One region of the Kocuria sp. SM24M-10 genome, then DNA from elsewhere that is predicted to be linked to it. Evidence: predicted binding sites of a transcription regulator. Region 1 holds the regulator's gene; the other holds the start of a gene.
The links. Region 1 encodes HspR, which represses chaperone genes until heat shock. Its sites were predicted from a motif close to AAGTTGAGTCNNNNNGACTCAACTT; they were not measured.
Positions count from the first base shown of each region.

Region 1 (5,049 bases):
AGCTGGAGGAGATCCTCGTCCGGCAGGGACTGACCCGCATCGGGGCGGTCGGCGAGACGTTCGACCCGAACGTCCACGAGGCGGTGCTCCAGCAGCCCACCAGCGAGGTCGAGCCCGACCAGGTCTCGATGGTGCTGCGCTCCGGCTTCCGGATCGGCGAGCGCGTCGTGCGGCCGGCCCAGGTGGCCGTCGCCGTCGCCGAGTGAGGCCGGGCCCGGCCTGACCGGCGCGGGAGGGGAGGCCCGTCCACGGGCCTCCCCTCCCGTCCCCCCAGCCACGGCACCGCGCCGGGGCGACTCAAGGACTTCCACCGGGTGCTGCTCGTCAGGACCCCCACCGGCCCCAGAGAAAGGAGGCGTCATGGCCAGCCAGGACTGGATCGACAAGGACTTCTACAGCATTCTCGGCGTCTCCAAGGACGCGTCCGAGGCGGACATCAAGAAGGCCTACCGCAAGCTCGCCCGCCAGTACCACCCCGACCAGAACCCCGGGGACGCGGAGGCCGAGCAGCGGTTCAAGGACATCACCGAGGCGAACTCCGTGCTCTCCGACCCGGAGGAGCGCAAGCAGTACGACGCGATCCGGGCCATGGGCTCCGGTGCCCGCTTCACGGCCGGCGGCCCGGCCGGCGCGGGCGGCTCGGCGAACTTCGAGGACCTCTTCGGGGACATCTTCGGCGCCGGCGGCGGTGGCCGGCGCCGGCGGACCAGCTACTCCACCGGCGGTGCCGGCTTCGGCGGGGCCGGCGGCTTCGAGGACCTGTTCTCGCAGTTCGGCGGCCCGGGCGGCTACGGCGCCCCCGGGGCCGGCTACCAGGCCCCGCCCGCCCGCGGGGAGGACATCCGCACGGAGACCTCCATCCCGTTCCGCTCCTCGGTGCAGGGCACCACCGTGAAGCTGCGCCGGGGCAACGGCCAGGAGACCACGGTGCGCGTCCCGGCCGGGGTGCGCGACGGGCAGAAGCTGAAGCTCGCCGGCAAGGGCCACTCCGGCCCCGGCGGACCCGGCGACCTCTACGTCACCGTGCACGTGGGCTCGCACCCGTTCTTCACCCGCGTGGACGGCACGGACGACGTCGAGGTCACCGTGCCGATCAGCTTCCCCGAGGCGGCCCTGGGCGCCACCGTGGACGTGTCCACCCTGGACGGCGGCACGGTGCGGCTGAAGGTGCCCGCCGGGACCTCCTCGGGCCGGCGCTTCCGCGTCAAGGGCCGCGGGTTCAACACGGCCAAGGGCACGGGGAACCTGATCGTGACCGTGGAGGTGCACGTGCCCGCCCACCTGGACGAGGCGGCCGAGGCCGCGGTCCGCGCGTTCGCGGAGGCGACCGCCGACGACGACCCTCGGGCGGGCCTGGCCACGAAGGCACGGGTCTGAGATGGCTCTCGACGCCGACCAGCCGCTCTTCGTGATCTCCGTGGCCGCGGAGATCGCGGAGATGCATCCGCAGACGCTGCGCCAGTACGACCGGCTCGGGCTGGTCAAGCCCTCCCGCGCTCCGGGCCGGGCGCGGCGCTACTCCCAGCGGGACATCGAGAAGCTGCAGCAGATCCAGGTGCTCTCCCAGCAGGGCGTGTCCCTGGAGGGCATCCGGCGCATCCTGCAGCTGGAGAACCAGGTCGCGGCCCTGCAGGCGAGGGTGGCGGAGCTGTCCCAGGAGCTCGACGAGGCCCGGGAGCGGGCCGAGGAGTCCTCACGGATCTTCGCCGCCGGGATCGGCGGGGACGTGGTGCGGATGGCCCGCGGCTCGCGCCCGCGGGCCCGCAAGATCTCCCAGGCCGTGGTGCTCTACCGGCCGCCGCGGCAGCAGGAGCGCTGAGCCGCCCGCCGGCGGCGCGGACGGCGGGCGCTCCGGGCGTCCGCGCCCCGGCGCGGGCGCCGCTCGGCGCAGGTGCTGGGCCGCGCAGCTGTTGCTCAGCGCAGGTGCTGGGCCGCGCAGGTGCTGCTCAGCGCAGGTGCTTCTCGAAGCCCACGTCGTACACGCCGTCCACGTAGCTGTGGGCGACACCGGGAAGCGGGACGTACCCGGTGCTCCGGTAGAGGGCGGAGGCCTCGGGCTGGCGGTTGCCGGTGGTGAGGTAGATCCGCCGGTAGCCGGCGGCGGCGGCGAGCCGCTCGAGCTCGGCCAGCACCCGCCGGGAGTACCCCCGCCGGCGGTGGGCGGGATCCGTCCAGATGCGCTTGAGCTCGGCCGTGACGTCGTCGTGCCGCCGGAAGGCGCCGCCGGCCACCGTCAGCCCGCCCTCGAGCAGCAGCACGAGGCCTCCGGTGGGGGCCCGGAACTCGTCGACGGGGTGGTGCTCCATCTCCTCCGCGCCGATCGACGGACCGTAGCGCGCCACGTACTCCCGGTGCAGGCCCTCCAGCAGCGGCCGCGTGCGGGGATCCCCCGGGGGCACGACGACGAAGCCGTCCGGGGAGGTTGCCACGCTCACGGAAGCCGGCGGTAGGTCAGGTCGCGCGGCACGCGTCCCGCCTCCTGCGCCTTGCGCTCGAAGCTCGTCAGGACCCGGCCCTCCCAGCGGGGGGCCCAGCCCACGTCCGGGTGCTCGTCGTCGGCGAGCGGACCCGGGTGCAGGTTCTCGAACCGGGGGGCGGCGTCCAGGACCTCGCGCATCACGAGCGCGTACTCCTGCCAGTCCGTGGCCAGACGCCACAGCCCGCCCGGGACGAGCACCTGTGCGGCCAGATCGGCGAAGGCGGGGGAGACGAGGCGCCGCTTGTGGTGGCGGGTCTTGTGCCACGGGTCCGGGAAGAACACCCACAGCTCGTCGACCGAGGCGGGGGCCAGCATGTGCTCCAGGACCTCGGGGGCGTTGGCCTGGACCACCCGGACGTTGTCCACGCCGGCCTGGCCCGCCTTGAGCAGCAGGTCCGCGATCCCCGGCTTGTACACCTCGACGGCGAGGTAGTCGCGAGCGGGATCCTGGGCGGCGGCGTGCACGACGGCCTCGCCCAGCCCGGAGCCGACCTCCACGACCAGAGGAGCCTCGCGCCCGAAGGCCGCGGCCGCGTCGAACTCGTGGTCGGGGTGCACGGAGGTGTCGGTGCGCACGCGCGGGACGTCCAGGACGCGCGTGGGCGCCCAGTCGTCCCACGCCTTCTGGCGGCGGGCGGTCAGGCGGTCACCGCGGCGCACGAAGGAGTACGGCCGGCGGTGGAAGGCCTCCGGGACGGGGCCCTGGCCGACGCCCTCGGCGTGCTCTCCGGCGGCCTCCTCGGCAGGATCCTCGGACGTCGTCTCGGCGCTTCCTGCGGCGCCCTCTTCGGCGCTCACGTCAGCGGCCTCGTCGGCAGGCGGCTCGGCAGGGGTGTCGGCGGGGGAGGGAGTGTGCTCGGTCATCGCCCTACATCCTAGGCGCAGGCCGGACCGGTCCGGTGGCGCTGTCCGGCAGGAGCGGTTCGGCCCAGCGCCGGCGAGGCGCCTCCCACACCGCGAAGCGGGCCAGCAGCTCGTCCGCGTCCCGGGCGACCACGGCGGCGTCACGGTACTCCGGGCGCACCAGCCCCGCGGCGGACATCGCCGCGACCGCGTCCAGCAGCGGCCCCCAGAACCCGGAGACGTCGAGGAAGCCGACCGGCTTGGCGTGCACCCCCACCTGCAGCCAGGTCCACGCCTCGAAGATCTCCTCCAGGGTGCCGAGCCCTCCGGGCAGGGCCACGAACCCGTCCGCGAGGCGGGCCATCTCCGCCTTGCGCTCGTGCATCGTCCCGACGACGCGCAGCTCGGTCAGGCCGGTGTGGGCCGTCTCGTCCTCGACGAGGGAGCGCGGCATCACCCCGATCACCTCGCCGCCGGCGGCCAGGGCGGCGTCGGCGACGACGCCCATCAGTCCCACGTGGCCGCCGCCGTAGACCACGCCCACCCCGCGGCGGGCGAGCTCGGTGGCGAAGGCCGCGGCGGCCTCGGCGAACAGGGGGTCGGAGCCCAGGGAGGCCCCGGTGTACACGGCGAGTCTCATGAGGACATTCTCGCCGCACCGGCGCCGATAGCATGAACCGGGCTGCACCCGCGCCCTGCCACGCATCCACAGCGGCGCCCGCCGCCCCGTCCCCGCTCCGCCCCCGCACCCACCATCACCACCCGCACCCGCCCCTGCACGCCCCTTCCCGAGGACCGACCCACCATGAGCTCACCCACCCCCGGCCAGCCGGTCCGTTCCCGTCTGCGTCTCAGCGGCAGGGCGGACCGGGTCGTGCTGGTGGCGGCACTGGGCATCCTCAGTGCGGTCAGCCCCATGGCCACGGACATGTACCTCGCGTCCATGCCGGCCATGGCCGCGCACTTCGGCGCCTCGACCTCCGCGGTGCAGCTGACCCTCACCAGCTACATGATCGGCATGGCCCTGGGGCAGTTCCTGCTGGGCCCGGTCTCGGACGTGCTCGGGAGGCACCGGCTCATGGTCGCCGGCAACGTGCTGTTCCTGCTCAGCTCCGTGGCCGTGGTCCTCGCACCCGGCGTCGGCACGGTGATCGCGCTGCGCGCGGTGCAGGGCGCCGCCGGAGCGGCGGGCGTGGTGATCGCCCGGGCCGTGGTCTCGGACATCGCCTCCGGACGCCGGGCCGCCCAGCTCTTCTCGGTGCTCGCCACCATCACCTCCCTGGCCCCGGTCGTGGCCCCTCTGCTGGGCGGGGTGATCGCCACCGTGGCTCCGTGGCAGACCGTGTTCTGGGCGCTCGCCGCGTTCGGGCTGCTGATGCTCGCGTGCTCGGTCCTCGTGGTCCCGGAGACCCTGCCGCCGCACCGGCGGCACCGAGGCGGCGTCGGGGCCGTCGTCGGCGGCTCCTGGCGCGTGCTGCGCACCCCGTCCTTCATGGGCTACGCGCTGGCCTTCGGAGCGGCGTTCGGGGCGCTGTTCTCCTACATCTCCGCCTCCTCCTTCGTGGTGCAGAACGTGCTCGGCTACTCGGCGCTGGGCTACTCCGTGATCTTCGCGGTCAACGCCTGCGGCTCGATCCTGGGGGCCCTCGTCAACACCCGGCTCGTCGGCAGGACGGAGCCCGGGCCGGTCCTGCGCACCGCCCTCGTGGTCATGGGAACGGTCAACG
Region 1 covers NZ_LDNX01000132.1:8,932-13,980, reverse strand. The annotation lists gene ABL57_RS15835 (nucleotide exchange factor GrpE) at 1-206, shown strand, start outside; gene ABL57_RS15830 (DnaJ C-terminal domain-containing protein) at 361-1,377, shown strand; gene ABL57_RS15825 (heat shock protein transcriptional repressor HspR) at 1,379-1,819, shown strand; gene ABL57_RS15820 (GNAT family N-acetyltransferase) at 1,947-2,435, opposite strand; gene trmB (tRNA (guanosine(46)-N7)-methyltransferase TrmB) at 2,432-3,343, opposite strand; gene ABL57_RS15810 (TIGR00730 family Rossman fold protein) at 3,348-3,962, opposite strand; gene ABL57_RS15805 (multidrug effflux MFS transporter) at 4,128-5,049, shown strand, end outside.

Region 2 (5,049 bases), on a different contig from region 1:
TCGGGCTTGAACGAGGCGTTGACCACGCTCATCACCGCCTCCCGCTTGGCGTCCTGGTCGATCGTCTGGTCCACCAGGAACTGGCTGCCCAGGTTCGAGGTGAGGATCAGGATGACGTTGCGGAAGTCCACGGTCCGCCCCTGGCCATCGGTGAGGCGCCCGTCGTCGAGCACCTGCAGGAGGATGTCGAAGACGTCCGGGTGGGCCTTCTCGATCTCGTCGAGCAGGACCACCGAGTACGGCCGGCGCCGCACCGACTCGGTCAGCTGGCCGCCCTCCTCGTAGCCGACGTAGCCCGGAGGGGCCCCGACCAGCCGGGAGACGGTGTGCTTCTCGCCGTACTCGGACATGTCGATCCGCACCAGGGCGCGCTCGTCGTCGAACTGGAACTCCGCCAGCGACTTCGCCAGCTCGGTCTTGCCCACGCCGGTGGGGCCCAGGAACAGGAAGGAGCCGATCGGCCGGTTCGGGTCGGAGATGCCCGCGCGCGAGCGGCGCACGGCGTCCGCGACCGCCTGCACGGCGCGGTGCTGGCCGATGAGCCGCTTGCCGAGCAGCTCCTCCATGTGCATGAGCTTCTCGGTCTCGCCCTGCAGCATGCGCCCGGCGGGGATGCCGGTCCAGGCCGAGATCACCTCGGCCACGTCGTCGGCCGTGACCTCCTCGGAGACCATGGTGTCGTGCGGGGCGGAGGTGTCCTCCTGCTCCTGGGCGACGTCGAGCTCCTTCTGGAGGGCGGGGATCTCCCCGTAGAGCAGCCGGGAGGCCTCGGCGAGGTCGCCCTGACGCTGGGCCATCTCGGCCTGCGAGCGCAGGTTGTCGATCCGCTCCTTGAGGTCGCCCACGCGGTTCAGGCCGGCCTTCTCGGCCTCCCAGCGGGCGTTGAGGGCGTCCAGCTCGGCCCGCCTGTCGGCCAGCTCCTGGCGCAGCGCGGCCAGCCGCTCGACCGACGCCGGGTCGGTCTCCCGCTCCAGGGCGAGCTCCTCCATGGTCAGCCGGTCGACGGCGCGGCGCAGCTGGTCGATCTCCTCCGGGGCGGAGTCGATCTCCATGCGCAGCCGGGACGCGGCCTCGTCGACGAGGTCGATGGCCTTGTCCGGCAGCTGGCGGCCGGGGATGTACCGGTTGGACAGCGTCGCGGCCGCGACGAGGGCGGAGTCCGCGATCTGGACCTTGTGGTGGGCCTCGTAGCGCTCCTTGAGCCCGCGCAGGATGGCCACGGTGTCCTCCACGGAGGGCTCCCCGACGTAGACCTGCTGGAAGCGGCGCTCCAGGGCGGCGTCCTTCTCGATGTTCTCCCGGTACTCGTCCAGGGTGGTCGCCCCGATCAGGCGCAGCTCGCCGCGGGCGAGCATGGGCTTGAGCATGTTGCCCGCGTCCATCGAACCCTCGGCGGCGCCCGCGCCGACGACGGTGTGCAGCTCGTCGATGAAGGTGACGACCCGCCCCTCGGACTGCTTGATCTCCTCCAGGACGGCCTTGAGCCGCTCCTCGAACTCGCCGCGGTACTTCGCGCCGGCGACCATGGACCCGAGGTCCAGGGAGATCAGCGTCTTGTCCCGCAGGGACTCCGGGACGTCACCGGCGACCATGCGCTGGGCGAGGCCTTCGACCACGGCGGTCTTGCCGACGCCGGGCTCGCCGATGAGCACGGGGTTGTTCTTGGTGCGGCGGGACAGGACCTGGACCACGCGGCGGATCTCGGAGTCCCGCCCGATCACGGGGTCGAGCTTGCCCTCGCGGGCCATGGCGGTCAGGTCGGTGCCGAACTTCTCGAGCGCCTGGAAGGTGCCCTCGGGGTCGGGGGTGGTCACCCGGCGGTCTCCTCTCACGGACGGGATGGTGGTCTTGAGCTGATCGGGGCCGGCGCCGGCGGTGCGCAGGATCTCACCGACCCTGCCCTCCTGCTGGGCGAGGCCGTACAGGAGGTGCTCCGTGGAGATGTACTCGTCCCCCAGGGACGTGGCGAACTGCTCCGCGGCCTGGATGACCTGCAGCGCGCCGCGGTTGAACTGGGCCTGGGCGGTCGAGGCCCCGGACGCCGAGGGCAGGGCCTTGATGGCGGCGCTGGCCTGCGCGGACACGGCGTCGACGTCGGCGCCGGTGGCCTTCAGGACGGCGACGGCCACGCCCTCGCGCTGGTCCATCAGGGCCTTGAGGATGTGGGCGGGCTCGACCTGCGGATTGCCCGCGGTCGAGGCGTTGGTGGAGGCGGCGGCGAGGGCCTCCTGCGACTTGGTGGTGAGCTTGGTCTCCACAGCGGCTCCTTGTGCACGATCGGAACGAACCGACCCGGGCGCCTCTCGCCTCGGAGTGCGGTCGGGCAGTTCAGCTAACCTGAGTCTACTTCACTCAACCTTGGGGGGCCAGCACGAATTCCCACCAGGCGGTCCGACTCGCCGCAGGACGTCCCGTGGTGGCGCTCACCGACGTGCGCGACGCCTATCACACCCCCGTCGGTTTGTCCAAGATCACACGCCGAAACCCTTGGGTGCCGCCGACTTCCTCCGTAGTGTCGGTGCTTCATCCAGTCCGGCTCGACGACGCGCCTTCCTCCCTGTTCCTGTTCCACCCGGAAGGACCCGCCATGTCCGCACCTCGCACTGCGGTGCTCCAGGTCATCAACGCCCCTGGACCCACCGGCACCCGCTTCGCCATCTTCGCCCTCGCCCTCGGAGGCTTCGGCGTGGGCACCACCGAGTTCGCCTCGATGGGCCTGCTGCCCTTCATCGCCGAGGACTTCGGCGCCTCGATCCCCGCCCTGGCCCACTCCATCTCGCTCTACGCCCTGGGCGTGGTGGTCGGCGCGCCGCTGATCACCACCCTGACCTCCCGGGTGGAGCGCAAGACGCTGCTCCTCGGGCTGATGTCGGCCTTCACCGTCGGCAACGCCCTTTCGGCGGCGGCCCCCACCCTCGACTGGCTCTACGTCGCCCGCTTCCTCTCCGGCCTGCCCCACGGGGCCTACTTCGGGGTGGCCGCGGTGGTGGCCTCCTCCCTCGTGCCGCGCGAGCGGCGGGGCACCGCGGTGGCCCGCGTCGCCCTGGGCCTGACGGTGGCCAACATCGCGGGGGTCCCCCTGGCGGCCGCCCTCGGCGGGGCCCTGGGCTGGCGCTCCGGCTACGGCCTCGTGGTGCTGATCGGCCTGCTGACCGTCGCGGCCCTGGCCGTGTTCGTGCCCAGGACCCGGCAGGGCGGCGGCGTCTCCGTCGCCCAGGAGATCCGCGCACTGGGCCGCCCCCAGGTCACGCTGACCCTCATCGCGGGGACCGTGGGCTTCGGCGGCATGTTCGCGGTCTACACCTTCATCTCCCCCACCCTCACCGAGCTCACCGGCCTGAGCATCTCGGCGGTGCCGTGGGTGCTGGCCGTGTTCGGTGTGGGCATGACCCTGGGCTCGCTCCTCGTGGGCCCGCTGGTGGACCGCTCGATCGAGAAGACCGTCCTGGGCGCCGGCGCCGTCTCGGCCGTGGCGCTCGTGTTCTTCGGCCTCTTCGCCCACTCGGCCGTCGCGGCCGTGCTCGGCGTGCTGTGGATCGGCGTCATGGGCTCCGTGTTCACCACGTCCCTGCAGATGCGCCTGCTGCGCGAGGCCAAGGACGCCCCCTCCCTCACCGCCGCCATGAACCACGCGGCCTTCAACCTGGCCAACGCCATGGGCGCCTTCCTCGGCGGCGCCGTGATCTCCGCCGGGTGGGGCTACCGCGCCCCGGCCTGGGTGGGTGTGGGCCTGGCCCTGGTCGGCCTCCTCATCCTGGCCTATGCCGTGCGGATCCAGCGCTCCGGCGCCGCTCCGGCGAGGATCCCGGCACGGACCGTCTCCGCCTGGCCCGCCCGGACCTTCGGGACGCTCGTGGTGCTCCTGCCCGAGACCGCGCAGCCGGGCCCGGTCCCGGCGAGCAGCTCCCGCACCGCCTCCTGGAGCGAGCTCGTCCCCCAGTGATCCCCGGGCGACGGTCCCGGGGGCGGCCGACCCCGCCCCCGGGACCGCCCCGCACCCGCCGCACGGTGGCACACTCGGTGCCATGCGTGAGCTCGTCGTCCTCGGCACCGCCTCCCAGGTGCCCACCCGCACCCGCAACCACAACGGCTATCTGCTGCGCTGGGACGGGGCGGGCCTGCTCTTCGACCCCGGGGAGGGGACGCAGCGGCAGATGACCCACGCGGGCGTCTCCGCCGCGCAGGTGACGAGGATCTGCCTCACCCACGTCCACGGCGACCACTGCTACGGACTGCCCGGCGTGCTCTCGCGCATGGTCCTGGACGGCGTGGATCACCCGGTGGACCTGCACTACCCGGCCTCCGGCGAGGAGGTGGTCCGGGCCCTCGTCTCCCTCGCGACCCCCGGCCTCGACCTGCGACTGCACCCCCACGGAGGCCCGGGGGCCGTGGCCGCGGACCTGGAGGTGCGCCCCCTGCACCACCGCGTGGAGACCTACGGGTACCGGCTCACCGAACCGGACGGCCGCACGATGGTCCCGGAGCGGCTCGCGGCGGCCGGGATCGCCGGCCCGGACGTCGGCCGGCTGCAGCGCGAGGGCCGGCTGCGCGGCGTGGACCTCGAGGACGTGAGCGTCCCCCGGCCCGGCCGGCGCGTCGCCGTGGTCATGGACACGGCGCCGTGCCCGGGCGCGGAGGAGCTCGCCGAGCGCGCCGACCTGCTCCTGGCCGAGTCCACGTTCGCCGACGACGACGCCGCTCTCGCCGCGCGCTACCTCCACCTCACCGCCGGGCAGGCCGGGTCGCTCGCGGCCGCCGGGGGCGCAGGGACGCTGGTCCTCACCCACTTCTCGTCGCGCTATCCCGACGTCGCCCCGCTCGCGGAGCAGGCACGCCGGCGCGTCGGGGCCGCCACCGTGCTGGCGGCCCAGGACCTCGAGCGGTTCCCCCTGCCGCCGCGACGCCCCGGCCGCCCCGGGGGCGGCACTCCGGGGCACCCCTGACGGATTGCTAGACTCGGGGGTCCCGCACTTCCTGGAGGTCACCCCATGCCGCACCGTGTCCGCGGAGGCACCATGCAGATCGGCGAGCTCGCCGAGCGCACCGGCC
Region 2 covers NZ_LDNX01000024.1:61,180-66,228, forward strand. The annotation lists gene clpB (ATP-dependent chaperone ClpB) at 1-2,258, opposite strand, end outside; gene ABL57_RS03010 (MFS transporter) at 2,588-3,943, shown strand; gene ABL57_RS03015 (ribonuclease Z) at 4,026-4,943, shown strand; gene ABL57_RS03020 (MerR family transcriptional regulator) at 4,989-5,049, shown strand, end outside.
Region 2: clpB (ATP-dependent chaperone ClpB) is a predicted target of HspR. The motif match lies at 2,335-2,359, and genes of this name have one in related genera.